3 regions of the Alteromonas sp. P256 genome follow, and region 2 is predicted to be linked to each of the others. Evidence: predicted binding sites of a transcription regulator. Region 2 holds the regulator's gene; each other region holds the start of a gene.

Region 1 (11,152 bases), on a different contig from region 2:
CGCTGGCGACGGTAAATTGCTTGGCACTGCGGGTCTTATCCAAGTTGAAGGCTCTGGCGGAGGCGGAATAGTTCCCTGGGCAACGCTAGCCGGCTACGATACCCAAGACCAAGTATCTGTTAATGCTGTGATGACGCAGGTAGACCTTGACGACTATCGCCTGAATGTTATGGGCGTGTCTGCTTCTTTTTACGACCGTATTGAAATTAGTGCAGCCCACCAGCGGTTCGACTTAAAAGAGCTGGGCGTCGACATAAGGCAAAATATATTCGGAGTGAAATATCGTCTTTATGGAGACGCGGTTTACTCCCGCTTGCCCCAAGTCAGTATTGGTTTTCAACACAAACGACTTGAAGATGGTGCAATCGCAGACCTAGTTGGCGCTGACTCTTCATCAAACGGTACTGACTATTACATTGCCGCTACTAAGATTCATTTAGGTGCTATAGCAGGCTTCAATGCGGTGTGGAATGTGACGGCGCGAGCCACTAAAGCCAACCAGCTTGGTTTGCTGGGGTTCGGCGGAGCAAAAAACAGCAATTATGAAGTTATGCTTGAAGCCTCAGCAGGCATATTGCTCTCGCGCAGCGTTGCCATTGGCGCAGAATATCGTCAGAAACCTGATAATTTGGGTTTAGGTGAAGAAGATTGGGTAGATTACTTTGTTAGCTATATCCCCAACAAACACATTGCACTTACCCTTGCTTGGGCTGAACTTGGAAGTATGGCAGGTGCACAACAACAAAATGGCCTGTATCTCTCAATAAATGGCCAATTATGGTGACATCATGTTGATAACGCGTATTCTCCCCTTCATCAGTTTTGTGGCAATTATCGGCTTGAGTGGCTGCTCTACCAACATTGGTGGCCAAAACCCATCATCAAGCGTATACGCAGAGCTGGGCGGCAGTAAAAAGATAGAGGAGATAGTAGAAAACTTTGTTGTTGAGATTGAGCGCGACCCTGTTATTCTCGCCTATTTTGACGGCGCAGATATTAACCGCTTTATCGATAAATTAAGTGAACAGATATGTCATCGCACCGGCGGCCCCTGCGAGTATTCAGGCGATACCATGGAACAAGTGCATGGTGGTATGAATATTACTGAAGCCGACTTTAACCGCACCGTCGACTTACTGATTAATGCAATGAACAAGGCAGACGTGCCCCACCCGCTGCAAAACAAAGTGCTAAGAGTGCTTGCTCCCACTCGCGATGAAATGCTTTATTTGTAAGATGCGACTTGTTTAGAAAAACTACTTTTTTAAGGGCTCGCTTGCCTGAGGACTAATTTTTTAAGGGCTCCCTTGCCTGAGGACTAAAGTAGCGGCAAGGGAAATGACGGGAAGTATGCGGGCTAGTATTAATGCTAGGCGTCGTTATAAAGCGTGCTGATCCATTTTTCTTCGTTAATAAAGTTCCAACTCCATGTAGCCCACTTATCCTCAAGCCCCATAGCTTTTACCTCATCAAGGCTCTTACCCTTTTGCTTAAGGGCTTTTACATAATCAAATGTCTCATTGATCATGTTAAGAAACGTCGTATATTCCGCTTTAGTGCCTACACCACCGTGACCGGGAATGATCATGGTGTTATCGTCAATCTTGGTCAGTAAATGCTGCACAGACTCCATATACCCCACTACATTGCCGCCTGCACCTTGGTCTATATAGGGAAACATGCCATTGAAAAATAAGTCGCCTGTATGCATAACATTAGGCTGTTCGAACCATACAACACTGTCACCGTCGGTATGACCCACAGGAAGGTGCATCACATGTACCGTCTCGTTGTTAAAATATATTTTGATGCCGTCTTCGTAGGTTATCGTTGGCAAGGCGTCAGGCTCGACGTTCTCGTCTCCCGCTAAACGCACCCGCACGTTTTCGTGAGCAAATATAGTGGCGCCTTTGTGGCTGTGAAAAAACGCATTCGAGCCTGTATGGTCACCGTGATAATGGGTGTTTATTACATACTTAGGTTTGTCGCTGCCAAGCTCGCCAAGTTGTGCGGCAATTTTCTCCGCAAGCGGAGCAAACTGATCATCAATAATAAGTACGCCATCTTCACCTGCAGAAACACCGATATTACCGCCCATTCCCGTTAGCATATGCACAGCACCTTTAATAGGTGTCGCTTTTACTTCCACGTTTGCAAATCTATCTTGTGCAAATGATACAGAGGTTGGTAACGCTACTGTCGATAGCGCAACTAGTGCCGCCGCTATTACCGACAGTGAATGTATCGACGTTTTATTCATTGTTTTCATTCTACTTTCCTTGGGTGGTTAACCTGTACATGCAATGCTGTAATTCAAATACTCTGGCGATTAATGCAATTACTTTAACGCTATTAATTTGGCACAACCATTCTATCGATTACTAATATGTAGCAACTTGATTGGCATTGATTATTAGATACTAACGATATCGGACGATTAACCTTAACTAGCATTAACTAATGGCCGATATTAAGCATAAAATTGACTATGCATTCACTATGGCTTAATCGACGTATTAGATCATTTTTTCACCGTCTGGAATATCGCCCATATAAGCAAAGCGCAATACTTCCTTTCCGTCACGCTCTACTGTTTCTGTAAACATACCGAGAGGGCGAACCCACAGTGCACGTTCGCCGTAACAGGGCCTGTATACCACCAGTTTCGATTCATTCTCTGAGTGTGTGGCAATCTCATACACATCGTACATATTGCCTTTGTAATGCTTGTAGCGACCTGGAGTAATGAGCTGTTTCGTTTCCATTGTGGGTCCTTATTCTTAGCTAGCTTTATCATATGATTGCGTTTGTTAAATGTCTTGGCGCTATTTGCTAAGCTCTATTTGCTTAGCTCTATTTGCTTAGCTTAGCTGGCTTGGCTGGCTTGAATGGCTTGGCGTTAATCGTCAAAGGGTAAGATCAATTGCTGCGTTGATTGATGGGCAGCTAAGCCTATGTGTATTCCTACTAGGCGTATTCCTCGTCCTTTGGCCCGTTCAAAAGCCTCTTCCATCAGCGTTGCAAAATAATGCTCTTCAAGCATGGCATGTCGATGCTCAACGGTAGTCAGCTGAAAATCATTAAACTTAAGCTTAACGCCCTGTGTTCTTAAACGCACAGGCTTCCCTGTTCTTTTCTTGTGATTTTCCATGCGCTCGTGGAGCTTTTCGAGTAAATGGGGAAGGAATGCCTTGCACTGTTCAATCGTCTGAATATCGTCACTTAAGGTACGCTCTACACCAATTGATTTTCGCTCACGAGACACTGATAGTTCACGCTCATCAATGCCATGGGCCCTTTCCCACAATACGCTGCCAAACTTTCCAAGCTCTTTCTGTATTCGTTCAAACGGATACTGGCGCACATCGTTACAAATGTTGAGCCCCATACGCGCCAATTTTTGCATTGTCACTTTACCCACACCAGGTATCTTTTTTAGCGGCATATTGCGAACAAACTCATCAAGATTATCCGGCGTAATCACACAAATGCCGTCGGGTTTGTTTTCATCACTTGCTACCTTTGCAACGAACTTACATGGGGCGACCCCTGCTGATGCGGTTAAACCCAACTCGCTTTCGATTCTTGCGCGGATTTCCTCCGCTATTAACGTAGCGCTGCCGCCGCAAAACTGACTGTTAGTCACATCAAGGTATGCTTCATCTAATGACAATGGCTCTACTAAGTCTGTGTAGTCAGAAAATATTTTACGAATTTTTTGAGACTCGCTGGCGTAAGCGTCCATCCGGCCTTTCACTAAGGTAAGGTTTGGGCACAGCTTCATGGCATAAGCGGTAGCCATTGCGCTACGCACGCCATATTTTCTTGCCGGATAGTTACACGTTGAAATCACGCCTCTGCGATCAGAACTTCCCCCTATCGCGATGGGAATATTCTTAAGCGCAGGATTATCCCGCATTTCCACTGCGGCATAAAAACAATCCATATCAACGTGGATGATTTTTCGCATTTAAACTCACATTGCGGTACTAGGATGCTTATAAGTGTATGCTAATACCAAACTGTACATATAGACAGTATAGTAGCGACTAGCGAAGACTTATTCCAGTGAGACGTGCTCTTTGAAGATTAAATGAAAGAGTTTCTAACAGCCGCTTGTTGTTAGACTAATGATAGGTTTTGAATCAGCTGACCGAGCAGCTGCATATCTCACCTTGCAATTTGCAGGGTCTGGAGCTTCATCTAATGTAAGGTTGATATTTCCCAATCTACCTGAACAATTGCCTCCACTCCAAGTTAATCCTTCGCTTACATCCATCGCCCTTTCAATACCGCTCGGGTGAGGGCACGGGAAGCCACAGCGTAGGGTAATAGTTTGTCCTGCAAGTTCTACAGTGGGGTCTAAGTTGCAATCGGTTTTATTTTCGAGCCTGGCCTTATAGTTGACAAGATCAGACGCTGTTTTCATTGCCCCCTCTGCGGCTTCAAGGGTGGCAATTCGTCCATCACGTCCTAAGTCCACTAGTCGAGGCACTGCGGTCACAGCGAGGATCCCTAAAACAACGATAACGATAACTAACTCTATTAGGGTAAACCCTTCTTCACCTAACTTCATAAATACTCTTCTTTAGTATCAACATATTCATAAGGTAATATTTATTAAGAGACAATATATGAACTTAAAAGTAACTTGAAATAAAACCGTTATAAAAAGCCGCTAGTGGGCAGCTAGCGGCTTCGTTCTCATGTAACGGGAATTTGAAAGCGTCTTAACCTACAGAATTTGGTTTTGCTTCCATTCATTTAGCTTTTTCTGACGTGCTTCTTCTTTTTCCATGCGCGATTTTTTACGATCACAAGGCTCTGGGCAGTCACACGCTTTTTCTATACCGATTGCACCTAATCCGCCACAACTTCCCGAAATAGTTTTTCGCTGCACCAAGTAACCAATGGCCATAGCAGCAACCATGGTCAAAAAGAAACCGAATGCGAGAATAAATGTAGACATACCTACCCCTTAATTATGAACTGTGACCAGTTTATCAAATTCTGGCGACGCATACTCTTCAAAACTATCATCTGTGCGACGAATGAGAAATACAGCAAGATTTTCCTGCTCTGCCACTTCAATAGCCTGTTCCCACCCCATCACGTTAAATGCAGTGGCAAGGCCATCTGCGGTCATTGATGACGGGTGGATGACGGTTACCGACACTAAATTGTGCGATATAGGATAACCGGTGGTCGGGTCAATAAGGTGAGAATAACGCGTGCCGTCTTCTTCATAATAATTACGATAGTCACCCGATGTTGCCACAGCGTTTGTTCCAATCGACACCACTTTTTGAATTGCGCGTTCTGTAGTCACTGGCTTTTCAATGGCAATTAACCACTCGCTACCATCGCCACGCAGTCCTCTAACACGCATCTCGCCACCAATCTCAACTAAGTAATTTTCGATGTTGTACTGCTCTAGTATTTCAGCCACTTCATCAACACCAAAGCCTTTAGCGATGGTAGATAGGTCGACGTACAGCATAGGATGCTGCTTCTTCAGTCCCGTCTGAGTAATACCTAATTTTTGATGACCTACGTAATCGCGAACACCGTCGATATCATTGCGAGATGGTACTTTCTCAGGTCGCTTAGTGGGGCCAAACCCCCATAGGTTAACCAACGGGCCTACGGTAACGTCTAATACACCGCCACTTAATTTGGCCAGCCGCAATGCCTCATTAACCACAAGCAAAGTATCATTAGACACCACAAAATTATCGGTATAACGATACTGATTAAAGCGCGACAACTCAGACGTGGGGTCGTAAGTTGACATCATTTTGTTAACCTTAACCAAACGCGCATCAATCTCAGCCTGAAGACCTTCTACCGCCTTACCTTTATCAGCCAAGTACTTAACGTTATACGTTGTGCCCATAGTTTGTCCCTGCAGATGCACAACAGGACGACTTTTATCGCTGCAGCTTGCAAGCATTACCATTGATATGGCAATCACCGCTAATAGAATTCGAACAAAAAATCGAATCACAATAGGTTCCTTACTCTATCCTTTACACAAACAAAAAAGGGGCTTACGCCCCTTTTATAAACTTATTTGCGTAGATTAACCACCGAAGTCATCTAGCATGATGTTCTCGTCTTCAACACCTAAATCTTTAAGCATGTTGATAACGGCAGCGTTCATCATAGGTGGCCCACACATGTAGAACTCACAGTCTTCCGGTGCAGGGTGATCTTTCAGATATCTTTCTAGCAATACTTGGTGAATAAACCCAGTTTCGCCTTCCCAGTTATCTTCAGGCTGCGGATCAGAAAGTGCAACGTGCCACTGAAAGTTTTCATTCTCTGCGGCTAGCTCGTCGAAATCTTCTGTGTAGAACATTTCACGAAGTGAACGGGCACCGTACCAGAATGAGATTTTACGGTCTGATTTCAAACGACGTAGTTGGTCGAAAAGGTGTGAACGCATTGGCGCCATACCCGCACCACCACCAACGAATACCATTTCAGCATCAGTGTCTTTAGCAAAGAACTCACCAAATGGACCTGAGATAGTCGCGCTGTCGCCTTCTTTAAGGCTCCAGATGTACGATGACATTTTACCAGCAGGTAGGCTTAAGTTATTAGGCGGCGGCGTAGCGATACGCACGTTAAGCATAATAATGCCTTCTTCTTCTGGGTAGTTAGCCATCGAGTAAGCACGAATTGTTTCTTCGTCAACTTTTGATTCAATGTCAAAGAAGCCAAAACGTTCCCAATCACCACGGTACTCATCAGGAATATCGTAGTCTTTGTATTTAACATGATGAGGTGGAGCTTCGATCTGAATGTATCCACCAGCACGGAACGGTACGCTTTCGCCGTTAGGAATTTTAAGCTTAAGTTCTTTGATGAAGGTAGCTTTGCTATCGTTAGAGATAACTTCACAATCCCACTTCTTAACACCAAATACTGACTCTTCAAGTTCAATGTCCATGTCTTGCTTAATAGCAACCTGACACGACAAACGGCAACCTTCGCGCGCTTCGCCTTTAGTAATGTGGTCAAGCTCAGTAGGTAAAATTTCGCCACCACCTGAATGCACATCTACGCGACACTGACCACAAGAGCCACCGCCACCGCACGCTGAAGACACAAAATAACCAGCATCTGCAAGCGCACCTAGCAACTTGCCGCCTGGCTCAGTTTTAATAGCTTTGTCCGGATCGCCATTAATTGTAATAGTAACGTCACCACTTGGTACCAATTTAGACTTGGCAAACATGATGATGAATACTAGTGCCAATACAATGGCAATGAACATGCCGACGCCTAGATAAATTTCTACGTTATTCATTTAAATGCTCCCGAGCTCGATTAAAGCTGAATACCAGTGAATGACTGGAAGCCTAACGCCATAAGACCCGCAATCATGAATACCGATCCAAGACCGCGAATACCATCAGGCATATCTGCGTATTTCAGCTTTTCACGTACAGCGGCCAATAGCACAATAGCAATTGCCCAACCGATACCACTTCCTACGCCGTAAACTACACTTTCGGTCAAGTTATATTCACGTTGAACGGCAAATGCTACACCACCAAAAATTGCACAGTTAACTGTGATCAGTGGTAGGAAGATACCAAGTGCGTTGTATAGCGCTGGAAAGAACTTATCCAAACTCATTTCTAATATCTGCACCAACGCCGCAATAACGCCGATGAAGGTTAGAAAATTAAGAAAACTTAAATCAGCTTCTGGGAAGCCCGCCCATGCAAGCGCACCTGGAGCAAGGATATTAACGTAAATGATTTGGTTAACAGGTACTGATATACCAAGTACAACAATTACTGCTACGCCAAGACCCATTGCAGTTTTAACTTTCTTAGATACCGCCAAGAAGGTACACATACCTAAGAAAAGTGATAACGCCATGTTCTCAACAAATATTGAGCGAACAAATAACGACAAATAATGTTCCACGACTTACTCCTTAGGCTCTACTTGCTCTGGACGGATAGTACGGATAAACCATATTAAGCCGCCGATTAAGAAGAATGAACTGAATGGCAGTATTAACAGCCCGTTACCTTGGTACCAACCACCGTTCTGAACAAGTGGAAGGATCTCAAATCCAAGAATAGTACCGAAGCCAAATAGCTCTTTGATGGTACCAATAACGACAAGTACAAAAGAGTACCCTAGGCCGTTACCTATCCCGTCAAGGAAGCTCATAAGAGGTGGACTCTTCATCGCATAGGCTTCTGCACGACCCATTACGATACAGTTAGTAATTATCAATCCGACGAACACCGACAGCTGTTTCGAAATTTCATACGAATACGCTTTCAATATTTGGTCAACAACAATTACCAATGAGGCAATGATTGTCATTTGAATAATAATTCGAACACTAGAAGGTATCTGGTTGCGAATAAGTGAGATAAACAAGTTTGAGAATGCTACAACGCTTGTTAGTGCTAATGACATTACCAACGCTGTTTCCAGCTTTGTGGTAATTGCCAGTGCTGAACATACCCCTAGTACCTGAAGGGCGATCGGGTTGTTGTCCAAGATTGGCCCAAAGAGGGCCTTTTTCATTTCTTTAGTATCTGCCATGAGACTTCCCTTATGAACGCCATGCTTGGTTCTTCAGGAATTGGCCGAAGCCTTGCTCGCCTACCCAGTAACGAATTGTGTTTTCTACACCGTTACTTGTTAGGGTCGCACCTGAAAGCGCATCAATTGTGTGAGGATTGCTTGGGTTAGCATTCTTTACTACACGAATGGCTACGTCGCCGTTTTCGTATATTTCTTTACCATCCCATTTGTCCTGCCACGCTGGATTTTGAACCTCACCGCCTAGTCCTGGCGTTTCTTTTTGCTGATAGTAGATAAGCTCACGAACAGTTTGTCCGTCTGCATCTAGCGCTAAGAAACCGTACATAAGATCCCACAGTCCACTGCCGTGCACAGGCAAGATAATGCGCGAAACATCACCTTGTGCGTCACGCACCAAGTAAACACTTGCTACGTCAGGGCGGCGTTGGAAACCAACATTGCTGTTTGTTACTTGCGTGCTGTATTCAGTTTGTTTAGCAGCCTTATACATATCGTAATCTGCAGTTGGCGCTTCAACGAATTGACCGCTATCCAGATTAACAAAGCGCGGTTCAACACGCTCGTCATAGGTGCTTTCGATAGCGCTGTTGCTCATGCCCATTTCATAAAGGCCCGCAGCGTTAAGGATATTACTCTTTTTATCAAGAGCAGCGTTTGTCTGCTGTAGCGAGCGCAGGCCAACGGCCGCGCCAGATACAACAATTGAACATACTAAACATACGGCTACAACAATGCCTACCGTTTTGCCTAAAGATTCTTTCTTAGCCGACACGTGCTACCCTCCGCTTAATATTGCTCTGCGCGACGAAATAGTCGAACAATGGTGCCCACAAGTTAGCAAATAGAATCGCTAGCATCACACCTTCAGGGAAGGCTGGGTTCAATACGCGTATTAATACCGTCATGAATCCGATGAAGAAGCCGTAAGCCCATTTACCTTGGTTTGTGAATGCAGCCGAAACTGGGTCTGTTGCCATAAAGAACATACCGAAGGCAAGTCCACCGACTACAAAGTGCCAATATGCAGGCATTGCAAACATTGCGTTGGTATCACTACCGATTACATTGAGCAGTGTTGCAAAGAATGCTACGCCAAGACCAACACCGGCAACGATGCGCCAGCTTGCAATACGCATATACATGATGAATAAACCACCAAGAATAATCGCAAGGGTCGATACTTCACCAGCAGAACCTGAGATAGTACCCAAGAAGCTGTTCATCCAGTGATCCATGTTTGCGTAGTCAAGTTCACCAGAAGCCGCTTGGCTTAGTGACGTTGCACCCGAGTAACCATCTGCCGCTACCCATACTTGGTCACCTGAGATTTGTGCAGGATAAGCAAAATACAAGAACGCACGACCAGACAATGCTGGGTTTAAGAAGTTACGGCCTGTTCCGCCAAATACTTCTTTCGCAATAACAACACCGAAAGTGATGCCTAGCGCTACTTGCCACAAAGGAATTGTTGCAGGTAACGTTAGAGCGAAAAGTACTGAGGTTACGAAGAAACCTTCGTTAACTTCATGCTTACGCACTGAAGCGAAAAGGACTTCCCAGAAACCACCAACAATAAAGGTAGTGGCATAAATAGGTAACCAGAAACACGCTCCGTAGAAGAACATGCCTAGTACGCCGGCATTTGATAAGTCTCCACCTAGGGCAGAGAACAAACCCGCTTGCCACGTGTCAGGCAGAGTACCCGCACCAGCAGCAATTGCGTCTTGCGCTTGTAAGCCAATGTTGTACATGCCGAAGAACATTGCTGGGAATGTTGCCATCCATACAAAAATCATAATGCGCTTAAGGTCGATGCTATCGCGCACGTGAGTGTTTGCTTTGTTTACTTTACCGGGCGTGTAAAAGATGGTCGCCGCAGCTTCGTAAAGCGCATACCACTTTTCATGCTTACCACCTGGCTCGAAGTTCGGTTCGATTTTTTCTAAATACGCTTTTAAACCCATGACTTAACCCTCTTTCTCTATCGTGGCCAAACAGTCGCGTAAAATAGGAGCATAATTATATTTGCCAGGGCATACATATGTACACAACGCCAAATCTTCTTCGTCCAACTCTAAGCAACCCAATGTCTGAGCACCGTCAGTATCACCAGAAATCAGATCTCTAAGCAGAAGCGTAGGAATGATATCTAGGGGCATAACGCGTTCATAATTACCAATTGGAACCATAGAACGTTCTGAACCATTGGTAGTTGTTGTCATATCAAATTTCTTGCTACCACCTAAATGACCTAGGTAAGCACGTGTCACTGAGTGTTTGTCTGAGCCTGGAGCAATCCAACCAAAGAACTTTTTCTCGTGACCTTCTTTTAATGCTGAAACTTGTGTGTGGAAACGACCTAAGAAGCCGTGTACACCCTGTGCTGTTGTACCGTTAAGTACAGAGCCAGACACAACGCGTACGTCACCGTCTACAAGTTCATTTTTTGTTAATTCTGCTAAATCAGCTCCAACCATTGTGCGCACAAGGCGTGGATTTTTAGCTGCAGGACCGGCTAATGAAACTACACGTCTGCTGTCTAATTCACCTGTTGTCAGCAATGCGCCAA
Region 2 (11,152 bases):
ACTAGAGCAAAGCCGAATCCAAACATACCAATAACAATGGCAATTAATTTCACGACCATTTTATTGTTTGCACTTGCTTGCGTCATACACTTCGCCTCCGGTTGAGACCTGAATCACTTGGCGGGCAAGGGGAGTAAAACATGTCGCCCCCTTGCACCACTAAGTCCAATTCTCACTTCATACTTACTTCACTAGTGGGGGTGTTTCAAATGTGTGGTAAGGGGCTGGAGAAGGTATTTCCCACTCGAGTCCTTCTGCACCGTCCCACACCTGAGCCGATACTGGTTCACCTTGCTTCTTACATGCTTTAATCAATAGTGCTAAGAAAATAAGTTGTGATAAACCGAAGGCAAAACCGCCTAGGCTTATCCACTTATTAAAGTCGGCAAACTGAAGTGCATAGTCTGGGATTCGGCGTGGCATACCTGCCAATCCAACAAAGTGCATGGGGAAAAACAGCACATTTACCGATACTAACGAGCACCAGAAATGCCATTTTGCCAGCGTGGTGTTGTACATCTTGCCCGTCCACTTAGGCAGCCAGTAATACACCGCCGCCATAATGGAAAAGACCGCGCCAGTAACCAATACATAATGGAAATGCGCAACCACGAAGTAAGTGTCATGGTATTGGAAATCAACCGGTGTTATCGCCAGCATGAGTCCCGATAAGCCGCCAATAGTGAATAGCACGATAAACGCAATAGCGAACATCATTGGCATTTCAAATGTCAGCGAGCCTCGCCACATTGTGGCTACCCAGTTGAATACCTTCACCCCCGTCGGCACAGAGATAAGCATGGTGGCGAACATAAAGAACATTTCCATGTATACCGGCATACCCGTGGTAAACATATGGTGAGCCCACACTACGAAAGACAGCAGTGCAATCGACGCCGTTGCGTATACCATAGAGGCGTAACCAAACAGCGGTTTTCGGGAAAACGTTGGCACAATTTGAGAAATAATACCAAATGCGGGCAATATCATTATGTACACTTCCGGATGACCGAAGAACCAGAAAATATGCTGGAACATGACCGGGTCTCCGCCACCGGCGGCATCGAAGAAGCTCGTACCAAAAAACTTGTCCGTCAAAACCATTGTCACCGCACCAGCGAGTACAGGCATAACGGCGATAAGCAAGAACGCAGTAATCAACCATGTCCATACGAACAAAGGCATTTTCATCCACGTCATACCTGGGGCACGCATATTAAATATGGTGACGATAACGTTTATCGCTCCCATTATTGAAGAGATACCCATGATATGCACAGAGAACACAAACAGCGCGGTTGAATCACCGCTGTACGTTGTTGATAGCGGAGCATAGAAAGTCCAACCAAATGCCGGACCGCCACCTTCCATAAATAACGAACTAAGTAGAATTAAGAACGCCCCTGGCAAAATCCAAAAGCTCCAGTTGTTCATTCTGGGAAGCGCCATGTCTGGCGCGCCTATCATCATTGGTATTAGCCAGTTAGCCAAACCTGTAAAGGCCGGCATTACGGCACCAAAGACCATAATAAGCCCATGAACCGTGGTCATCTGGTTAAAGAAATTTGGTTCGACAATTTGCAGTCCGGGTTGGAAAAGCTCCGCACGGATAACCATTGCCATGGCGCCGCCCACCAAAAACATGATGAAGGCAAACCAGAGATACAATGTACCTATATCTTTGTGGTTCGTTGTAAACAGCCACCGCGTAATGCCCTTAGGTATATGGTCGTGGTGCTCATGCTCATCGTGATGCACAGAGGTATCTGGCGAAATTACTTCGGTTGCTTTACTCATAACTCGCTCCTAGTTTCCTGATGCTGCGGCGTTGACATCTTTAGCCTGAACCATGTCGCCGGTGTTATTACCCCATGCATTTCGCTCATAAGTAACAACCGCTGCAATTTCTTTTAGGCTTAGCATTTTGCTGAACGACTGCATCGCCGTTCCGGCCTTACCGTGAAGCACTATTTCAATGTGCCCTTGCTGATCTTCCAATGCCATCTTGCTACCTTTAAGCGCAGGGAAAACGCCCGGTAAACCTTCGCCATTTGGCATATGACACGCCGCGCATGTTGCGTTGTATACACGCTCGCCCTCTGTCATCAGTTCATCCATAGACATATTCATTGATAGTAGGCGTTGCTCTTCTTCTTTAGCTTGGCGAACGCGCTCTTCTTGCTCGCCCATCCATGCGTTAAACTCTGAAGGTTCTTTTGCAATAACCACTATGGGCATATACCCATGATCTTTACCGCACAGCTCTGCACACTGGCCTCGATATACGCCAGGCTCATTCACCTTTGCCCATGCTTCGTTGATGAAACCAGGGTTCGCATCTTTTTTAACGGCAAAATCAGGTACCCACCACGAATGAATAACATCATCTGACGTGATCAAAAACCGCACTTTTTGCCCTGTTGGTATAACCAGAGGACGATCGACTTCTAATAAATAATTGTCGGTTTTTGTGAATTTGTTTTGAATTTGTTCGCGCTGAGTAGCAAGTAACGAGTAATACTCAACGTCGCTGTCCATATACTTGTAGTGCCATTTCCACTGCGACCCCGTGACTAGCACGGTCATGTCAGCTTCAGATGTATCTTCCATGGCGATAAGCGTATTAGCTGCAGGTACGGCCATAAAGATTAGGATGAGAAATGGAACCACTGTCCATGCAATTTCCACTTTCACATTTTCGTGGAAATTCGCGGGCTTTGCGCCACGGGATTTTCTGTGCAGATACATGGAGGCAAACATGACGCCAAACACAACTACAGCGATGGCTACACAAATAAAGAACATAAGCATGTGCAGATCGTACACCTGGCCGCTTATATCGGTAGCGCCCCGTCTAAGGTTTAGCGAAGACAATTCTTCAGCCGCCTCTTGCGCAAAAAGGAATTGAGAAAAAAACAAAAATGGTACACTTGCATACCATTTTGCAGTCGCAGTCTTTAGTGATTTCACTCAGCACCTCCGTAATGGTAGACCCATTAACGCCAAATGTTGTTATGCGCAGTCTCTACCAAGTGGTTTGTGAACGATTAACTCAATACATCGATTTGTAAATTGAATTCAAAGTCATTGTTATTATTTTGTTAAAGCTTGTATAAGAATTGCGCAATAATGGCGTTCCGTCTAGTCTTTTCTGTTAAAAATTTAATGAGATGGTTAAAATTTAATCTAACGCTGTTTGAGCTGTGGGTTTTATGATGCAGAGTGAAGCGAGGTAAATCAGGGGGTAGTCAGGTTATTTGTAGTGAAAACTACACCGATTCTCTTGTAACGGAAAACAACATTTAGTTTCTAAAAATCAACCGTTAACCGCGAAAAATTGAACAAATTTCACACAAGACCAAGGCAATATAGTGTGTAATGCCTTGCTAATATTAGCTATAAAGCGTGTGAGAATTTTTATCAGATATAGAAATGTATTAATGATATTTATAAGCACTGAAAGTCTTAGCTAATAGTAGCTTTATTAAGCATATCAACAAACTTAAGTGCTAAAAAAAGCGGCTATTGAGCCGCTTTCATAATAACGTCATAAAAGGCTACATCCAGTCAGCGTTTCGAATAACGCCAACGGCAATACCTTCAATGGCAAACGGCTCGTTTGCCAAGTCGACTTTAATAGGCGAAAAATCATCGTTTTCAGCATGAAGTAATACTTCTCTACCGCGTCTTTCTAAGCGCTTCACCGTCACGTCTTCGTCAACTCTTGCTACTACAACTTGACCGTTGTGAACGTCGGTAGTGCGATGTACTGCTAGCAAGTCGCCATCGAGTATACCAATGTCTTTCATACTCATGCCGTTTACGCGAAGCAAAAAGTCTGCGTGAGGCTGAAATAGGGCAGGGTCCACTTTGTAGTGCGACTCTACGTGCTCTTGAGCAAGAATAGGTTCACCAGCGGCGACTCTACCAATTAACGGTAATCCTTCCTCTTCAACCACTTCTTCTTCAATAGGAACAGTCAGTTTGATACCGCGAGACGTTCCTGGCAAAATTTCAATAACGCCTTTACGCGCAAGTGCCTTTAGATGTTCTTCAGCAGCATTAGCAGACCTAAAACCTAGGTGACGGGCTATTTCTGCACGCGTAGGCGGCATTCCCGTTTCTTGCATGTTTGATTTTATAAGTTCTAAAACTTCAGTTTGTCGAGCTGTGAGTGGGCGCATAAAAGACCTGTCTGTCTATACAGTTCCTGTAAGTATATACACCTAAACATAAATGACAAGCGCAGACACGCTGTCATAGACAAAAAAACGGCTATCGCGGTCAAGTAAGCAGTTAAAGTAAACCTGGCTGCCAGCAGGTGCGGTTTCTGCCACTTGACTTAGCCTCGTACAGCGCCTGATCGGCCACCGACAAATAGGTACTAAAATCGATATCAAAGCAGTCTGATGTATAGCTAACCCCAGTGCTGATAGTAATACTGATTCGATCGTTTTTGTAAGCAAGTTGTGTAGCGTTTATAGCCTCCCGAAGACTCTCAAAGATGCTGTTCACTTCATTTGGGGTTTTGTTGACTAACACAATGGCGAATTCTTCACCGCCTAACCTAGCCACAACGCCATGCTCACTGCAAAAAGAGCGAGTGATTGATGCAACCTCTTTTAATGCATAGTCGCCGGCATCGTGCCCGTAGGTGTCATTGACACTCTTAAAGTAATCTATGTCGATAATGGCTATGGCGACTTGCTGGTGAGTTTGGGAGATGAGATTGCATTCATCTAAGAAAGCTCGCCTGTTTAACAAGCCGGTAAGGGGATCGGTCATTGCTAGCATACGCAGCTTTTCTTCTGCTTCTGCCCGTGCGGTTTCTAAATCAACCGCATAGAATAAACCGGCTAACGCATCTAAGAACGGCTGAAAAAACGCTGCATCTGACGCTTTGTAAAATTCAAACTTATTGGCTAATCCAATCATACCCACAACTTCATCTTTTATCTTAATGGGAAGACCAAGAAAGCGGTTAATGCGAGGGTGACCTTTAGGCGTGCCTCTAGAGGCAGGGTGAGTTTTGGGGGTGTTGCTAATAATCACATCACCGGTTGTAATAACTTTGCCAAACAAGTTATCAAAGTTGGTGAAATACAGGTTTCGTTTTTTATACTCTGCGTACTGCGTAAAGCTAGTGCTGTCCCACACAATATCTGAAATGGCATGAATAAAGAGTTTTGGCGCACTGTCTTTATCCTGCATTTGTGCAATAAAAGCAAACTGACTGTCTGATAGCTCAATTAACTCGGGGAGTACGGTCTGACAGGCCAGTGTAAGATCGTTGCTTTCTAAATAAGATGCTCGCGTCTTATTGATAAACTGCAACAGCTGCGTTTTTTTCCTTTCATGGATTTCGCTCTCCATTCTTCCCGTAATATCACGGTGAATACCGGCGACTCTTAGCGGTTTCCCCATGGCGTCATTTTCGACAATTTTGCCATAAGACTCCACCCACACCCAGTTACCATTGGCGTGCTTCATTCTAAACGTAGTATTAAATACGCTTGTCTTACCTCGCAAATGTTCATCCAGGTGGTGTTCAAATTGCACGAGATCAGCGGGATGAATAAGCTGCCGGGAATATCCATAGCTTGTATCGTAGTACTCATAATCGATGCCTACAATTTCGCACCATCGCCTGTTTACCTGATTCACATCCGCTTTTAAGTTCCAATCCCATGTTCCAAGCTCTGAAGCCTCTAAGAGCAGGCGCATTCGCTGATTGGTCTCGTTAAGCTTGTCCTCCACGTATTTTTGATCGCTGGTATCAAACAAAAACGCCTGCACCGAAAAAAGGCTTCCATTGTCGTTAAAGCTGGCGGTGGAAATCATACTCACCCAAATAGTGCGAGTAGGCACAGACATTTTTAGCCGACAGACATGGGTTTCAACCCCTTCCATGTGTGCCTGCATCGCAAAAGTAAAATCAGCGTCTGACTCATCACACATCAAATCAGTAAATTCGATCCTGCCGTCTAGTAAATCTGCCGCATCAGCACCAATTACTGCGTGTGCGTTTTTAGAAATGTACGCTAACTTAAGGGAGGTATCGAAATTCCACGTCGCAAGAACTATTGGGGACTTCTCGATTAGGCCGTGCTCACGTTTAAGTATTTCGTGCTCACGTGAAAGACCAATGTACTTACTCACTAGTAAGCCTATTCGCTTTAATAATGTGAGGTGTTTTTCGCCAATACTTCTTGGCTGTGAGTCAATGAGGCATACAGCGCCCACCGATTCACCTTCAATATGAATAGGCGTTCCGGCATAAAATACAACGTCGTTATCGTCGATTACATTTTGTGAGTGTTGAAAACGCTCGTCTTTTGTCGCATCGGGAATAATTAGGGGCTCGCCGGACTCCACAACATGACTACAAAACGCGTTCTCACGAGGAATATACTCGATATCAGTGCCATGACTCGCTTTTATCACTTCGTCTTGCTTACCAACAATACCAATTAACGCAATGGGCACATCATAAGCTTCTGCCAATAATGTCATTAAATCGTCTAAATCTAGCGGAAGCTCGCTATTGGGCATCGTTGCATCGATAGTTGTGGAAAGCCTATTGTCCAAGATTTTTCGCTCGTAAATAAAATCTAATATAAAAATAGTGAGATATACATGAAACGCCAACTTAAAAATGATTACAAAACAATTTTTTAGCCAGAATTCTGACTTCTACAACCCCTATTTCTTTGACGGTACTGTAAAGGTCTCAATGTTCCATTGATACAATGCTTAATGATAAAGATACTAACAACCCTATTCATTGTGGCGTTTTTTATCTAGCATAGCATTACTTACCATTCAGTTAATTTTCACCTATGGAACAGTCTTTACCTCTGGAGTTTTTACCTTTTAGCGATAATTTATCGCCTTACTTCGACTCGATAAATAGAGAATGGATAGAAACTATGTTTGTTCTTGAACCCGTTGATGAAGATGTTATTTCTCGCCCTAGAGAGTTTATTATTAATAACGGTGGCCACATCTGGTTCGCCAAACACCCAACCCTAGGTGTGGTGGGAGCCTGCGCATTGGCAAAAAAATCGGAAGGCGTTTTTGAGCTTACAAAAATGGGCGTGGCTTCTAATGCACGAGGCCTTAAAGTAGGTGAGCAGCTATTACAATATGTATTAACCTTAGCGCCCTCTATCGCTCACAACACCTTATTTTTACTCACCAATAAGCGCTGTGAGGCGGCTATTCACCTTTATTTAAAAAATGGATTTGAGCACTGCAAAGAAACAATGAACAAGTACGGAAGTGCCTACGAGCGCTGCAATGTGGCCATGCGTTATACACGTTAAGATATAGCGCGACGTTTAGCGTTAATGATTAGGTCGTTTTTGCTATTAATTCGTCACTTACGTTAATGTTCAGTGTTGCGCTAATTCGCCTGCTCAAATTCAGCTTAAAAGGAGACATTACCGGTTTTGTGATACACTCATCGCGTTTTTATTTCATAGGATGACAGAATTCATGTCGTGGATGCGAAAAGCCTTTTTATCGGTATTTCATTATCCTGTTAAGTTGCTTGTTAAAGCACACAGTATTCCAGTGAACGTCGACTCTGAGCTTGGAATCGATAAAGAAAAGCCCATTGTCTATTTATTACCCACTAACTCGGTCACCGACCAGTTAGCGCTAAGAATGTCTACACAAGCGTTAGGACTGCCTAGTCCTACGGATACGCTGACTCTTGCGGGCAGAGAATACCCTTCCACCTTATTTTTAAGAAAAACTCAGCCGCTTTTTCGCTCAGGTGGCGACAGCACCGGCATTGAAGATGTCTTTACTGATTTATTCCATTTGCATCGCGACCACGAAAATTTAGATCTTCAGGTAGTGCCCGTATTTATCACCTGGGGAAGAACACCGGGTAAAGGCAAGCCAGGTTTAGGAGACTTAATTACCTACAAAGCGGCACCAAGCTGGCTTCAAAAGCTATTAATTGTCTTGTTTTTAGGACGCGATAACTTTGTCAATTATTCGAAAGCCGTCTCCGCTCGCACAATGGCAAATCAGCACGGTAGTGATCAAAGCATTGCGCAAAAGCTTGTGAGAGTGGCAAGTACTCACTTTCATCGCAAACGCCAAAGTATGACCGGCCCCACATTGCTAGAGCGACAAGAGCTCAACAACAGCGTATTGGGCTCTGATGCCGTGCGTCGTGCAATGGCAGAAGAGTCTCGGGCGAAAAAGATTTCACACGAAAAAGCGAAAGAGCGGGCGCAGTCTTACATCACCGAAGTAGCTGCGGATTATCGTGAAGGCTTAATTCGCTTTGGTGACAGAATACTTACCCGAATTTGGAACAAGATTTATAACGGTATCAGCGTGGGTCACGCAGAGCGCATTCGCGAGCTTGCGGCTAATGGACACGAAATTATTTATGTGCCCTGCCATCGAAGCCACATGGACTACCTTTTGCTCACCTATGTTATTTATCACGAAGGCATGGTGACACCGCATATTGCCGCCGGCATTAACTTAAACTTCTGGCCGGTAGGTAAAATATTTCGCCGCTGCGGTGCGTTTTTCTTAAGACGTAGTTTTGCTGGAAATAAACTTTACACTGCCGTATTCAGAGAATACTTAGAGCTCTTGTTTAATAAAGGTTATTCGGTGAAATACTATCCCGAGGGCGGCCGAAGCCGCACGGGAAGGCTTATTCCACCTAAAACGGGCATGCTGGCAATGACCATTCAAGCGATGCTGAAAGGTGTAAATCGCCCGGTTAGCCTTGTACCCGTTTACATTGGCTACGAAAACGTGATGGAAGTGAAAAGCTATTTGAATGAGCTGAAAGGCTCTAAAAAGAAAAAGGAATCGAACCTTCAAGTTTTCACCGCCATCAAAAAGCTTAAAAATTATGGCCATGGCTACGTAAACTTTGGCGAGCCAATTCAACTTAATCAGTTTTTAGAATCTCACGTTCCAAATTGGCGAGAGTGCCGTGAAGCCGAGCCAGAGAAAAAGCCAGCATGGTTAACGCCGGCAGTTAACGAACTGGCTAACGATGTGATGACCCGCATCAATAGAGCAGCGGCGCTTAACGGTATGGCGCTTATTTCGCTGTGCCTGTTGTCTTCAAAAACGCAAACCATGAGCGAAGCAGAGCTTAAGCAGGCGATGGGCGACTTTATCGACTTGTTCAAACAGGCTCCGTTTAGTAATGATGCAACAATTCCCGAGGCGTCTGCCGACGAATTGCTGAAAGACACGCTGAAACTTGGCCGCTTTGACATACAAGATGACGATTACGGCAGACTAATAAGCCCGCAACCTAAATCGGCTGTTTACTTAACCTACTACCGCAATAACATTTTGCACTTGTTCGCCATTCCTGGGCTAATAATGGCATCGGTTTTTGCTAAAAAAGGGATCAGCAAGAATAAGGTGTTTGAGCTTATTGCGTCACTTTATCCACTGCTGCAAAAAGAGCTTTTCCTTCACCTTTCTCAAGATGAAGCCCTTGCTCATACCGATGCACTTATCACAACATTAGTTACCAACGGGCTATTGCGCGAGGTTGATAACGAGTTACTTCCTCCTGACGCACACTGTAAGCAATACCATTCTGCATGGTTGTTAAGCCGGTGTATGCAGGAAACGCTGCAGCGCTACGCTGTTGTACTGACCATATTGGATAAAGAAAAGTCTATCAGCAGAGGCGCACTTGAGAGAGAAAGTAAGAAAGTAGCAGAACGTCTTTCTGTTCTTTATGGCCTAAGCTCGCCAGAGTTTTACGATAAGAACGTATTATCAAGCTTTATCAGTGCCTTAAAAGAAAACCACTGGTTAGACTCAGAAAAAGACGGCAGCTTGAAGTACTCTGAAGAATGCGAAGCCCTTCGTGAAGACGTTATGGCGCTCATTTGGCCTGAGATGATGCAACATCTTGAAAATGTTGCACTTAATTCGAGCAAGGACTAAAGCGTTTTAAATAAAAAGGTTTTAATAGAAAATCTTGGTAAAAAAAGTGCCCTTATACTGCTCCAAGGTAAGCTAAGGCTTACGTTGAAGCAGTGTAAGGAAAAACTGACTGGTATTGCTAATAATTGCTAGCGAGCAAATCGTTAGCGTGCAGGTTGAGACAAGAAGAACCGGTATGCAGGGTTGTCCGAGACCTCTTCAAATTTATAACCAAGCTCTACCACGTGTTGATTAAAGGCTTCACGGCTTTCTGGCAATATATCAAAGCCAACTAACACAAGCCCTTCAGCAGCCCCGTGGTTACGATAGTGGAACAAGGTGATGTTCCACTGCTCGCCTAGCTTGTTTAAGAAGTTAAGCAGGGCGCCAGGGCGTTCTGGAAATTCAAAACTAAATACCTGTTCGTTAAGTATGCTAGGCGGTCTTCCCCCCACCATATGACGAACGTGCAGCTTCGCTAACTCGTTATCCGTTAAGTTAAAGCAGTCGTACCCCTTATTTTCTAAGTCTGATTGAAGCGCAGCAAATTCCTGCTGTCCTCCCTTGAGTTTTACGCCTACAAAAATATGCGCTTCGTTTTCACTGGCATAACGATAATTGAATTCGGTTATCGCTTTAGCGCCAACGCACTCACAGAACTGCTTAAACGCACCTTTGGTCTCTGGAATTTTTACCGCAAACACGGCTTCTTTCTGCTCGCCTAACTCACAGCGTTCAGACACATAGCGCAACGTATGAAAATTAATATTAGCCCCACACAAAATGCCGCCTAAGGACTTTCCTTGTAGGTTGTGCTCTTTGGCATATTTACGAATAGCTGCAACCGATAACGCACCAGCTGGCTCAGCAATAACGCGGGTATCGTCAAAAATATCCTTAATAGCGCCGCATATTTCGTCGTTTGTCACCGTAATGGTTTCATCGATTAGGCGATTACACAGTCTGAAGGTCTCTTGGCCCATAACTTTTACCGCCACACCATCAGCAAAAATGCCTACACTATCCAGTTCGGTTGGCTCACCCGCCGCTTTAGCTTTAATAAAGCAAGCTGACTCTTCTGACTCTACGGCAACAATTTTGATGCTAGGTTTAAGCTGCTTAAGATACACAGAAATACCCGCGGCTAACCCGCCGCCGCCAACGGCTACAAATAGAATATCAAGGTTCGGGTTTTGCTCTAGTAACTCACGGGCTACGG
Region 3 (11,152 bases), on a different contig from region 2:
AGGGAGACTCTTGCAGCCCATAAGTCTTTGTTATAGTTTTCTTTGTCTTGGTTTGGCAATGCACTTAACAAGTATTCGCCGAAGCCATCTCTATTGAGATTAGCGTAACCTACACCGAGGTACACGGTGTCCTCAACTAGAGGCACTTGACCAATTAACCTGATATCACGCTGATTATAGCTACCTACGGTAGCCTCTACATTCATTTCTGTGTCGCCAGTCATTTCTTTTGTTACGTACTTAACGGCACCACCAATGGTATTTTTGCCATAAAGTGTACCCTGGGGCCCACGTAATACCTCAATGCGCTGAACATTTAACAAATCGAGCACTGCGCCTTGTGGTCGCGCAATGTAAACATCGTCAACATAAATACCTACACCGGGCTCATAGCCCCATAAGGGGTCTTGTTGGCCCAAACCACGAATAAAGGCGGTTAATGTATTGTTAGTTCCGCGACTGGTTTGCAAGGTTGTGTTTGGCGAGAATTGCTGTAGCTCAGTAAGTACACTAATGCCTTTTTCACCAAGCTCAACAGCGCCTACCGACGTTATGGCAACGGGCGTTTCTTGCAGCGACTCAAGGGTGCGTCGCGCGGTCACTTCTATACGCTCTAATTTACCTTTTTCATTTTCAACTTGTTCTGCGTTGGTTGTTTGGCTATTGGTCTGTTGTGCCCAAGCAGGAGATGCACATAAACTGGCGGCTACCGCAATGGCGCACAAACTGTGGCGAGCACTTTTGTGACAAGAAGCCTTGTGATGAGCGGCTTTGTGATGAGAAACTGGGGTGCAGCCATGACGCTTTGTGTGTGTTGTTAGTAACATAGTGAGTCCTTTTTTGTTCTAGGTGTTATTCACTGCTGGATAAGTTGCTACGGTCACGAATTACTCTAGTTAATTAATTGTTAACAGTATGTAGTACCATCGTACTATGGGATTTTTGCAAAAGTAACGTCAAACTTTACGTGTAATTTGAATACGTTAGATTTATTGACAATAAGCTTGCACGAAAGCACGTCGGTTAGTAGATCTACAATCGACTTAACTGCTTTGGAATATCTGCGGTCACAGATTTTTAAAGGAAAACAACTATGTTAAGTATGATTGGCTTAGTAGGCGGGCTATTGCTACTTATTGTGTTAACAATACGTGGAATGAACCTGTTTATCGCTGCCCCCCTGTGTGCGCTTATTGTGGCGCTTACCAATAACATTGCGGTATTTACTGGCGATGTAAACTTTGTAGAAACCTACATGAGCGGTTTCTCAGGGTTTATTGCGTCGTGGTTTTTCATGTTTTTGCTGGGGGCGTTGTTTGGCAAATTTATGGAAGACACCGGTGCGGCAGATTCGGTATCTCAATGGATAATTTCTAAAATTGGCTACAAGCAAGCTGTACTAGCAGTGGTTATGGCCTGCGCCATACTTACCTACGGTGGCGTGAGTGTATTTGTGGTGGCGTTTTCCGTCTATCCCATGGCGGTAAGCTTATTTAAAGATGCCAATTTACCGAGACGATTTATTCCAGCCGCCATGGCCTTTGGCTCGGTAACCTTTACCATGACGTCTGCGGGCTCACCAGAAATCCAAAACTGGATCCCAATTAAATACTTGGGTACATCGCCTTTTGCTGCATGGGAAGTCAGTTTAATTGTCGCTATTTTAATGGCGGTATTCGGATATTGGTGGCTCGCTAAAATGATTCGAAAAGCAGTTAGTCAAGGTGAAGTGTTCGAGGCAAGGGAAAGCGACCCTGAAATTCGGGAAAGGGACCTTCCACACCCATTTACCGGTATTGTGCCCCTGCTCGTTGTGCTTGCCATTTCGTTTTTATTTCACGAAGAATTGGCTCAGTTAGCGTTAATTCTAGCGTTGGGCGGCGGCGTGCTTTGTTTACTAGCCATAAACTTTAAATACTTTCAAAGCTTGCCTGTTGCCATCAACGCCGGCACCACCGGAGCGCTTATTGCCATTGGCAATACCGCAGCGGTTGTGGGCTTTGGCTCAATTGCAAAAAATACCGACGCTTTTCAACAAACGGTTGCCCTAATGACTCAAATCCCTGGCAATGAGCTCATTGGTGCAGCCATTGCAGTCAGCGTTATAGCTGGTTTAACAGGCAGCGCTTCGGGCGGCCAAGCCATCGCCCTTCCCTTGGTAGGTCCACACTATATGGAACAAGGTGTAGAGCCAGAACAGTTGCACCGGATTGTGTCTATTTCATCGGGCGCGCTCGATTCACTGCCTCATAACGGGTATGTCGTCACAACGATTCGCGCAATTTGCCATGAAACCCACCAAGCAGCTTATTGGGCAGTAGGTGCGCTGACTGTCGTTGTGCCCGTATTAGGGTTAGCGCTGGCCATCGGTCTGTTTAGCATACTGTGATAAAAGGGAAAGATATTACTATGATTCAGCGTTTTAACGACTTACTAGTGCTGGCGAGTACGTACACTACTAGGAAAACTTCACTTTTTCGCCCTGCGATAACTCGAATTTTGTCTGGCGGCAGCTCTGATGGAGAGCCTGGCGGCAGCCAAGGCACCGGCGTGTTAGCTGCGCTGGCAGCTAGGCTAGCAGATAAGCTAACAAGTAAGCTAACAATTAAGTTAATAGCGTCGCTGCTGTTACTTTCTGCACTGACAACCACCGCTTTACAGGCCAACGGCGATGTGAATACCGATAAGCAACAGCAACATACCTTGTTGGTGAATAAGCACACCTTTCACATAGACAGTTTTACTACCTTTGGTGGCAAAACCATTAACGATGTAAAGGTAGGCTGGGAAGCCTACGGTAAGCTTAATGCACAAAAAGACAATGCAATCTTAATTACCCATTACTTTTCTGGCACTTCCCATGCGGCGGGTAAATACAGTGCTACCGATCAAAATGCAGGGTACTGGGACAGTATTATTGGCCCAGGCAAAGCCATTGATACCAACCGCTTTTTCGTTATTAGCGCAGATACCTTGGTGAATTTAAACGCTTACGATGAAAAGGTGGTCACCACCGGGCCCGCCACCATTAACCCATCCACAGGAAAACCCTACGGATTAGACTTTCCGGTAGTGACTATTCGCGACTTCGTTAATGTGCAAAAAGCCTTATTAGAAAGCTTAGGCATTAAGAAGCTTCATGCGGTGGTAGGGCCGTCGATGGGCGCCATGCAGGCCATTGATTGGGCAAGTGCCTATCCAAGTTGGGTACCTAGAATGCTGTCGGTAATAGGCGCAGGGGAAAGCGACGCTTGGACGACGACGGCTCTTGAGCATTGGGCTGCGCCTATAAGACTCGATAAAAAATGGAACAAGGGCAACTATTCTCCAAAAGAAGGGCCAACTGATGGACTTACCGCATCGCTAATGCTGATAACGCAAAATGCCCTAACCCCTGAGTTTTTTAACGCTCAAGGTAATATGCTAGGCTTTAAAAACCTAGAGCAAGCTCCCCTGTCCAGTATTAACGAACAACATTCCATCACAAAGTGGTTAAAAGCACGGGCGGCCGCCCGTGGTAAAAAGATGGATGCCAATCACCTGCTTTACTTGGTAAGAGCGTGCCAGCTTTTTGTCGCAGGACATAAAGATAACCTAGATGCGGGACTAAACAACATCAAGGCAAAGACGCTGTTTCTGCCTGCCGATTCTGATTTATTACTGATGCCCTATTTAGCTCAACATGCACATCAAACGCTTAAGCAGCAGGGAAATAACAGCGAATATACCGAGCTTCAAGGGTCACTCGGACACCTAGAGGGCGTGGCAAATATATCAAAACAGGCAACCGCTATTCGCCAGTTTTTGGAAAATAAGTAAAGGATTTTTATGATGACTATCAACACTATTATCAAAGCAGCCTTGGCAAGTAGCCTTTGCTTTTCTATTGCCTTACACGCGCAAACAAAACAAGAAGATATGCCCAAGCTATCTCTCGACTTATCTGACGTCACCGTATCGGGGTTGTCTTCTGGTGGATATATGGCCACACAGTTTCAACTGGCCCACAGCGATTGGGTTAAAGGTGTTGGGGTATTGGCAGCCGGCCCGTATTTTTGTGCCAAGGGCGATATTACAACGGCACTTGCCCAGTGTGTCAACAAGACCGACACCCAGCCAGATTTAACGGTTTTAAATGAGCAAGCGGCACAATATGCAAAGGCGGGAAAGCTTGCTGACTTAGACAATATGAAAGATGCCAAGGTGTGGTTATTTCATGGCAAGCGTGACGTGCGAATTGCCAGTGAAGTTAGCGATGCCTTATTCGAGCAATACACAATGTGGACAGACACTCAAAACATAAAATACGTTAACGATATGTCTATCGCCCACCTGTTTCCAACGAAAACGAACGGAACAGACTGTATGACATCAGAAAGCCCGTTTATTGGTAACTGTGATTATGACGCGGCTGGCGACATGCTTAATCATCTCGTGGAAGGGTTAACGACACCAGACGATGAACTGTCAGGTTCGCTGCATACCATTAATCAACAGGACATTGCAGGCAGCAATGCCAAAACACTGGCAAGCGAAGGCTTTGTTTACGTACCTCAAAGCTGCGCAAGCGGAGAAAGCTGTCGGGCACACATCAGCTTTCACGGCTGCAACCAATACGCTGACGCTGTGGACGATGCCTATACGTCGCAAACAGGGCTGAATGACTGGGCCGATGACAACAACATGATTGTGCTGTATCCGCAAACAAAAAAATCCCTCTTTATGCCGCTTAACCCACAAGGTTGCTGGGACTGGTGGGGATATGCTTCAAAGGACTACGCCAACAGAGATGGCGATCAGATAAAAGCAGTAAATGCGCTTTTACTCTCTCTTAATACGTTACCCTCGCCCACAACGAAAGCTGTATCTCAAGTAAAGCCTCGAGCGATGTCTCAAGTTACACAGCCTTCGCCACACCAGGCAATCGCACAGCAAACTAGCGCACAGCGAACTAAGACACAGCAGCAGATAGAGCCGATGAAGCAGGACGATAATAATGAATAAGAGAACGATATTTATCACCGGGGGAGCCAGCGGTATTGGTTTGGGCATGGCAGAGACGTTTGTAAAACAGGGGCACCACGTTATCGTGGCAGATATTAACGAAAGTGCTGCGCAAGAGGCGGCAGCGGTGCTGGCCAGTAAGTTTGGCAGCATTAATGATGGCAGCGCGAGCGCAGTGGCGGTAGATGTGTGTGACGCAGCGCAAATTGCTGCCTTACCTGAAGTACTCGGTAAGCTCACCGTTGACGTATTAATTAATAATGCTGGTATCCAACACGTTTCAAACCTTGAAGATTTTCCTGCTGAAAAATGGCAGCAGCTAATTAATATAATGCTGGTTGGCCCTGCGCTAACCACGCAAGCGCTATTACCAGCCATGAAAACACAAAACTTTGGGCGTATTATTAACGTGGGCTCTATTCACTCTCTTGTAGCCTCGCCGTTTAAGTCAGCCTATGTGGCTGCAAAGCATGGCTTGCTAGGACTTGCTAAAACCGTAGCATTAGAGACTGGTGACTATGATATTACTATTAATACCTTGTGTCCTGCCTATGTAAAAACCCCCTTAGTTGAGCAACAAATAGCGGCTCAAGCAAAGGAAAACAATATGACTGAGGATGAAGTAGTGAAAAAAATCATGCTTGAACCCATGCCGAAGAAGCAGTTTATTGAAGTTCAAGAACTAGCCGAAACTGCCGCATTTTTAATGACAAACAGCGCCAAAAACATCACAGGCCAAGCAATAACCCTAGATGGTGGCTGGACCGCAAGGTAAAACTTCCCTTTTACAAAACACTTGTGCTAATGTCCAAATCATTGGAAATGAGAGGACATTAGCGTTCCATGCCCTACCAAACCGTTGCTTTAATTGGAAAACCTCAGCACGAGGCCACTCACGACAGCTTAAATTTACTTGCCGATTATTTACTCGCCAAAGGATGCGAGGTATTGGTAGAGGAAAGTATTGCTCAAGAGCTTGAAACCGACAACATTAGAAGCTGCGACCTCGTCGCTATCGGTAAAGAAGCTGATCTAGCCGTTGTCGTTGGTGGAGATGGCAGCATGCTTGGTGCCGCTCGCGTGCTTGCCCGTTTCGATATCCATGTTGTGGGTGTGAATAGAGGTAACCTAGGTTTTCTCACCGACATTCATCCTGACGATATCATTCAGCAACTTGACTACATCTTTAACGGCGAGTGTTTCGTTGAAAAGCGCTTTTTACTGGAAGTGGGCGTTTACCGTCACGAGAAGTTAAAAAGTAATAGCTCAGCGGTCAATGAAGTCGTACTCCACCATGGAAAAGTGGCGCACATGATGGAGTTCGAAATTTATATAGACGAACAGTTTGTGTTTAGCCAACGCAGTGATGGACTGATTGTAGCAACGCCAACGGGCTCAACCGCTTATTCGCTCTCCGCAGGCGGGCCCATCATTATGCCAAAACTGGATGCGCTAACTTTAGTCCCCATGTTTCCGCATACTCTAAGTAGCAGACCTATTGTGGTAGATGCCGACAGCCAGGTATCGATGAAAGTGTCAAAAGTAAATAGTGACTCGTTGCAAGTAAGCTGCGACAGCCACATTGTATTGCCTGTTTTACCTGGCGATGAAATTCGCATAAACAAAAGCATCGATAAACTTCACTTAGTCCACCCTAAGGGCTATAGCTACTTTAACGTATTGCGTAAAAAGCTGGGCTGGGGCAGTAAGCTTTACTAATATAGGGCACTCGCCTACTACCATACGAGTGGCCGCCATACATTAGAATGCTATACATATAGACTAAGCACATATGGCTTCATTTACCCTGTCGTCATAAATTTTTCGAATTTCTCTACCCTCGCGAACTTTGTGGCGAGTTAGCCGGCTTTTCTACTTAATGTTCGCCTTACCATATAGAGAATACTGAATTTTTTACACGCCTACTCATATTTCGAGCATCTTTTTCGCACCTTTTAGACAAACCTATCACATTGAAAAATAAAGAAAAATTAACCTTTACAAATTTATTCAATTAAATTAGTAACTTATAATTTTAGTACAAGTCGGCATACCGGTTGCAACATCGTAAACAACTGGTTCGATAATCTATGTTGTTTCAACATAACCTTTGAAGGGCAAAAGAATCGATAAGTATTATCAACACCTATTTACTGAAGCGATAATAAGGAGTTTATTATTATGAGTAACAACGATATTAAATTTACTGCACCAGGTATGGATAACGATACTGCAGCAAGTACTATCAAAACGTTAGAGCAACGTTTGGTGGCGCTACTTGATCTGCAGCTTACACTGAAGCACATTCACTGGAATGTAGTAGGTCCAAACTTCATTGGTGTGCACGAAATGCTAGACCCACAAGTTGATGCAGTGCGCGAAATGACTGATACCATTGCAGAACGAATTGCCACGCTAGGCGGCGTACCGAAAGGCACACCAAAAGCCATTGTAGAGGGTCGTTCGTGGAATGATTATGAATTAGGCAAAGGCTTAGTGACCGACCATTTAAAAGCACTAGATGCAGTGTATGACGGCGTAAATGGCGATCACCGCGACGCGATTGAAGGCTTAGACGACTTAGACCCAGTGTCGGAAGATATGATCACGGGGCAACTCGCTGAGTTAGAGCAGTTCCAGTGGTTCGTAAGAGCGCATTTAGAATCAGGCAGCGGCGAACTAGCCCAATAGCTCTACCGGCAACCAATAGCCCTGCAGGTAAACGATACCAGTAGGAAGATAAAGGAAGGTTAATTTGGCCTTCCTTTTTTGTTTTCTATTTCTCCCTGTCTTAATCATTTCCCTTTCCCTATCTTTTACTTTTCTAATATTTTTCCCAACCGATTTTCTTTTTTTACTCATTTCTACCGACCTTGAACGTAATGCGAGTAATTACACAAGGTGGAATTGCCATTAACTTTACAGTGACCACTGGCAAAAAAAGTTGTAGGGTAAATTTTGAAGCAGAGATCTTGCGAACAATGGAAAGTGTGTGCTTTGTTTATATAAAACTGATTTATATGCAAATCAAAAAACACTCCCAAGGCTTAATACCCTCTGCTTAGAAATATTATTTGCAGTCAAAAACATGGTGCAAAAAAACAAAAATTAAAAACAATACTCATATAGAGCTATACGGCTAGTCTGAGATAATTCAGCGCCGATTGCCAAAACCAAACATCATTAGAAAAGAAGGAGTTCCATTTAATGGACTATTTTACAAAAGCACTTAAACACTATGCTGATTTTACAGGCCGTGCGCGGCGCACAGAATACTGGATGTTTTATCTGTTCTACATTATTTTTTACGTTGTGTGTTCAGCCGTTGGATACTTCCTTGGCACTGAATTTATAACGATGATTTACGCCCTTGCATTATTAATCCCCTCATTAAGTGCAGGCGCAAGGCGTTTACATGACACTGGCCGCTCAGGTTGGTGGCAACTACTCAATCTAATTCCGATAATTGGCACAATTATTTTGATTATTCTCTTAGCGCAAGACAGCCATGATGATAATGAATATGGGCCAAACCCTAAAGCCGGTCTTTAGGTTTAAGTTGTAGGCTGAGGTTTTAGATAATAGCCTTGGCCTATAGTTTTGTGGTTTACCTGTATAAGTAACAGGTGACGTGTAATAAAGCGCATGATGAATTTCACTCTCATGCGTTTTTTTCTTAATTTTAATGTCAATTAGCGTCAACTGACTACAATATGAAGCTGCACCAGGCAAATGCTCATCGAGATAACTAACTGAAAAAAAAGCAAGTGCAAAAAGCAAGAGTAACAACAGTTACAATAGTAAAGCGCAACAGGCAAGCCATGTATAAGAATACTGTAAAGCCTGTCTAGGGCCCGTAAATAGTGGGTCAGATAAAGATTTCCGGCAAACAACACCTCACAAATCGACAGATTACATTCGACTAGACTTTACATCTCAGAAATACTGTATATATTTACACGTACTGTATATATCATCATGTTCAACTTTATTAGGGTGTGGTTATGTTAGCGAATCTTTCGATATCAAATTTTGCCGTTGTAAAACAACTTTCTGTTCACTTTGAAAATGGCCTCACTGCGGTTACAGGTGAGACAGGGGCAGGTAAATCAATTGCCATTGATGCACTAAGCTTATGCCTTGGTGAAAGGGCCGATGCAAATGCGGTAAGAAAAGGTTCAGCAAAAGCCGAAATAGTAGCGCACTTTTCACTTGCTGATAATGCAAGTGCAAAAGCGTTTTTAGACGACCATGAATTGACCTCTGACGAAGACGAAACCAGCTGTTTTATTCGCCGGGTAATATCGAAAGAAGGTCGCTCAAAAGCCTTCATTAACGGCACCCCAGTATCTTTACAGCAACTAAAAGGTCTCGGCCAAACACTGCTTTCCATTCATGGTCAAAACACCCATCTACAGCTATTGAAAGAAGATTATCAGCGCCAGCTTATTGATAGTTACGCAGACCATTCTCATTTAATGAATGATGTTAAAGACGCTTATAGCTCGTGGAGAGACAAGCAAAAAACTCTCAATGAACTGCGTTCGAAAGCTCAGCAAAGAGAAGATCGTCTACAGTTACTTACCTATCAGGTGCAAGAACTCGACGAGTTTGCCATTGAGAATGGCGAATTTGAAGAACTTGAAATTGAGCACAAGCGCTTAAGCAATGGTCAGAGTTTATTAGAACAAGCGCAAACCAGTGTGTATAACCTCTATGAAAATGATGAAGGAAATGCACTGACCGTTATTCAAAGCAGTATTGAGAAGCTTGGCGAATTAGAAGCACACGATGCAAGCCTAACGCCTATCATCGCCCTGCTTAACGACGCATCAATTCAAGTTGAAGAGGCAGCAAGCGAACTGCGTGGTTACTGCGATCAATTGGAAATAGACCCTCTGCGTTTACAGCAGGTTGAAGCTCGCTATTCAAAAGCGATGGAGCTGGCTCGTAAACACGCTGTAACGCCAGAAGAACTTGCTCAACATCACCAGTTATTGTCGCAAGAATTTGCCGCACTTGGTGAGCAGGAAAGCTTACTAGGCACACTCGAACACGATGTTGAATCAGCAAGGCAACATTATTTAGTGGCAACTAGCAGTTTATCTGAAAGCCGAATGAAAGCGGCCGAAAGTTTTGCAAACGACATTGAATCACAAATTCAGCAAATGAATATGCCGCACGCTAAAGTGTGTATTGATATTCTTTATGACGAGCTGAAAAAGCCCGCAGTTAATGGGTTAGACTCGATTGCCTTTAAAGTATCAACGAACCCTGGGCAAGATGCCGACGTATTGGAGAAAGTGGTATCAGGCGGTGAGCTTTCTCGAATAGGTTTAGCTATTCAGGTTATTGCTAGCGATAGCCATGCTACCCCCACTATGATTTTTGACGAAGTGGACACCGGTATTAGCGGACCAACTGCTTCAATCGTAGGTGCACTGCTAAGAAAATTAGGAAAGCAGTCTCAGGTTATGTGTGTTACCCACTTACCTCAAGTGGCGGCACAAGCACATAACCAGCTTTTTGTTACCAAGCTTACTGATGGCGAAAGTACAGAAACACAGATGATACCGCTGACTAAACAAGACCGAATTGACGAACTCGCCCGACTGTTAGCTGGCGACAAAGTAACCAAGTCGGCACTTGCTAACGCAAAAGAGCTGCTAAAAAGCGCTTCATCGAACTAAAATGCAGTTGATTGGTCATAGTTGTCAATGTAGCATGCCTTCGCGCTTGCACTAAAACAGCTGAGGCTTCCTTACGAGGAAACCTTTAGGCACTAACAAAGGCAATACTGGACTTATATACGCATGAAGTTGCACCATCTTATAGTTATTCTTTGCATTACATTTACTACTACAGCCTGTTCTAACTGGATTTTCAGGATTGACGTTCCGCAGGGCAATTTTCTAGATCAACGTGATGTTGAAAAGCTGCGTATTAATATGACAAAAGAACAAGTTATCTACGTGTTAGGTAATCCTGTTGTTCAAGACTCTTTTGATAACGACACATGGTACTACGTCTACGATATGAAGCGTGGTATGAAAGACCGAGGCGACGACTTCCAGCGTCAGATGATCATCACGTTTGTAGATAATAAAGTGGCAAACGTTGAAGGCGATTTTGAACTGTCTGAAGACTT

The links. The regulator LexA, encoded in region 2, represses DNA repair genes until DNA is damaged. The targets are predictions, from matches to a motif close to TACTGTATNNNNATACAGTA.
Region 1: a site for LexA is predicted at 4,021-4,040, ahead of dinB (DNA polymerase IV). Genes of this name have one in related genera too.
Region 3: a site for LexA is predicted at 8,948-8,967, ahead of recN (DNA repair protein RecN). Genes of this name have one in related genera too.

Annotation. Positions count from the first base shown of each region.
Region 1 covers NZ_JAZETM010000011.1:48,249-59,400, reverse strand. Annotated here, with positions in the region: gene V7R39_RS15205 (DUF3034 family protein) at 1-784, shown strand, start outside; gene V7R39_RS15200 (group I truncated hemoglobin) at 789-1,235, shown strand; gene V7R39_RS15195 (MBL fold metallo-hydrolase) at 1,370-2,269, opposite strand; gene V7R39_RS15190 (DUF1653 domain-containing protein) at 2,517-2,765, opposite strand; gene dinB (DNA polymerase IV) at 2,900-3,970, opposite strand; gene V7R39_RS15180 (type II secretion system protein) at 4,106-4,576, opposite strand; gene nqrM ((Na+)-NQR maturation NqrM) at 4,736-4,969, opposite strand; gene V7R39_RS15170 (FAD:protein FMN transferase) at 4,979-6,007, opposite strand; gene nqrF (NADH:ubiquinone reductase (Na(+)-transporting) subunit F) at 6,083-7,315, opposite strand; gene nqrE (NADH:ubiquinone reductase (Na(+)-transporting) subunit E) at 7,336-7,944, opposite strand; gene V7R39_RS15155 (NADH:ubiquinone reductase (Na(+)-transporting) subunit D) at 7,948-8,580, opposite strand; gene V7R39_RS15150 (Na(+)-translocating NADH-quinone reductase subunit C) at 8,591-9,355, opposite strand; gene V7R39_RS15145 (NADH:ubiquinone reductase (Na(+)-transporting) subunit B) at 9,345-10,547, opposite strand; gene V7R39_RS15140 (Na(+)-translocating NADH-quinone reductase subunit A) at 10,551-11,152, opposite strand, start outside.
Region 2 covers NZ_JAZETM010000006.1:95,225-106,376, reverse strand. Annotated here, with positions in the region: gene V7R39_RS11030 (cytochrome c oxidase assembly protein) at 1-86, opposite strand, end outside; gene ctaD (cytochrome c oxidase subunit I) at 184-1,797, opposite strand; gene coxB (cytochrome c oxidase subunit II) at 1,807-2,970, opposite strand; gene lexA (transcriptional repressor LexA) at 3,558-4,184, opposite strand; gene V7R39_RS11010 (sensor domain-containing diguanylate cyclase) at 4,297-6,588, opposite strand; gene V7R39_RS11005 (GNAT family N-acetyltransferase) at 6,840-7,325, shown strand; gene plsB (glycerol-3-phosphate 1-O-acyltransferase PlsB) at 7,498-9,954, shown strand; gene ilvA (threonine ammonia-lyase, biosynthetic) at 10,098-11,152, opposite strand, start outside.
Region 3 covers NZ_JAZETM010000002.1:119,722-130,873, reverse strand. Annotated here, with positions in the region: gene V7R39_RS03900 (TonB-dependent receptor) at 1-827, opposite strand, end outside; gene V7R39_RS03895 (GntP family permease) at 1,094-2,389, shown strand; gene V7R39_RS03890 (E22 family MetX-like putative esterase) at 2,410-3,819, shown strand; gene V7R39_RS03885 (extracellular catalytic domain type 2 short-chain-length polyhydroxyalkanoate depolymerase) at 3,829-5,004, shown strand; gene V7R39_RS03880 (3-hydroxybutyrate dehydrogenase) at 4,997-5,779, shown strand; gene nadK (NAD(+) kinase) at 5,848-6,723, shown strand; gene dps (DNA starvation/stationary phase protection protein Dps) at 7,186-7,695, shown strand; gene V7R39_RS03865 (hypothetical protein) at 7,684-7,866, opposite strand; gene V7R39_RS03860 (DUF805 domain-containing protein) at 8,212-8,556, shown strand; gene recN (DNA repair protein RecN) at 9,009-10,694, shown strand; gene V7R39_RS03850 (outer membrane protein assembly factor BamE) at 10,818-11,152, shown strand, end outside.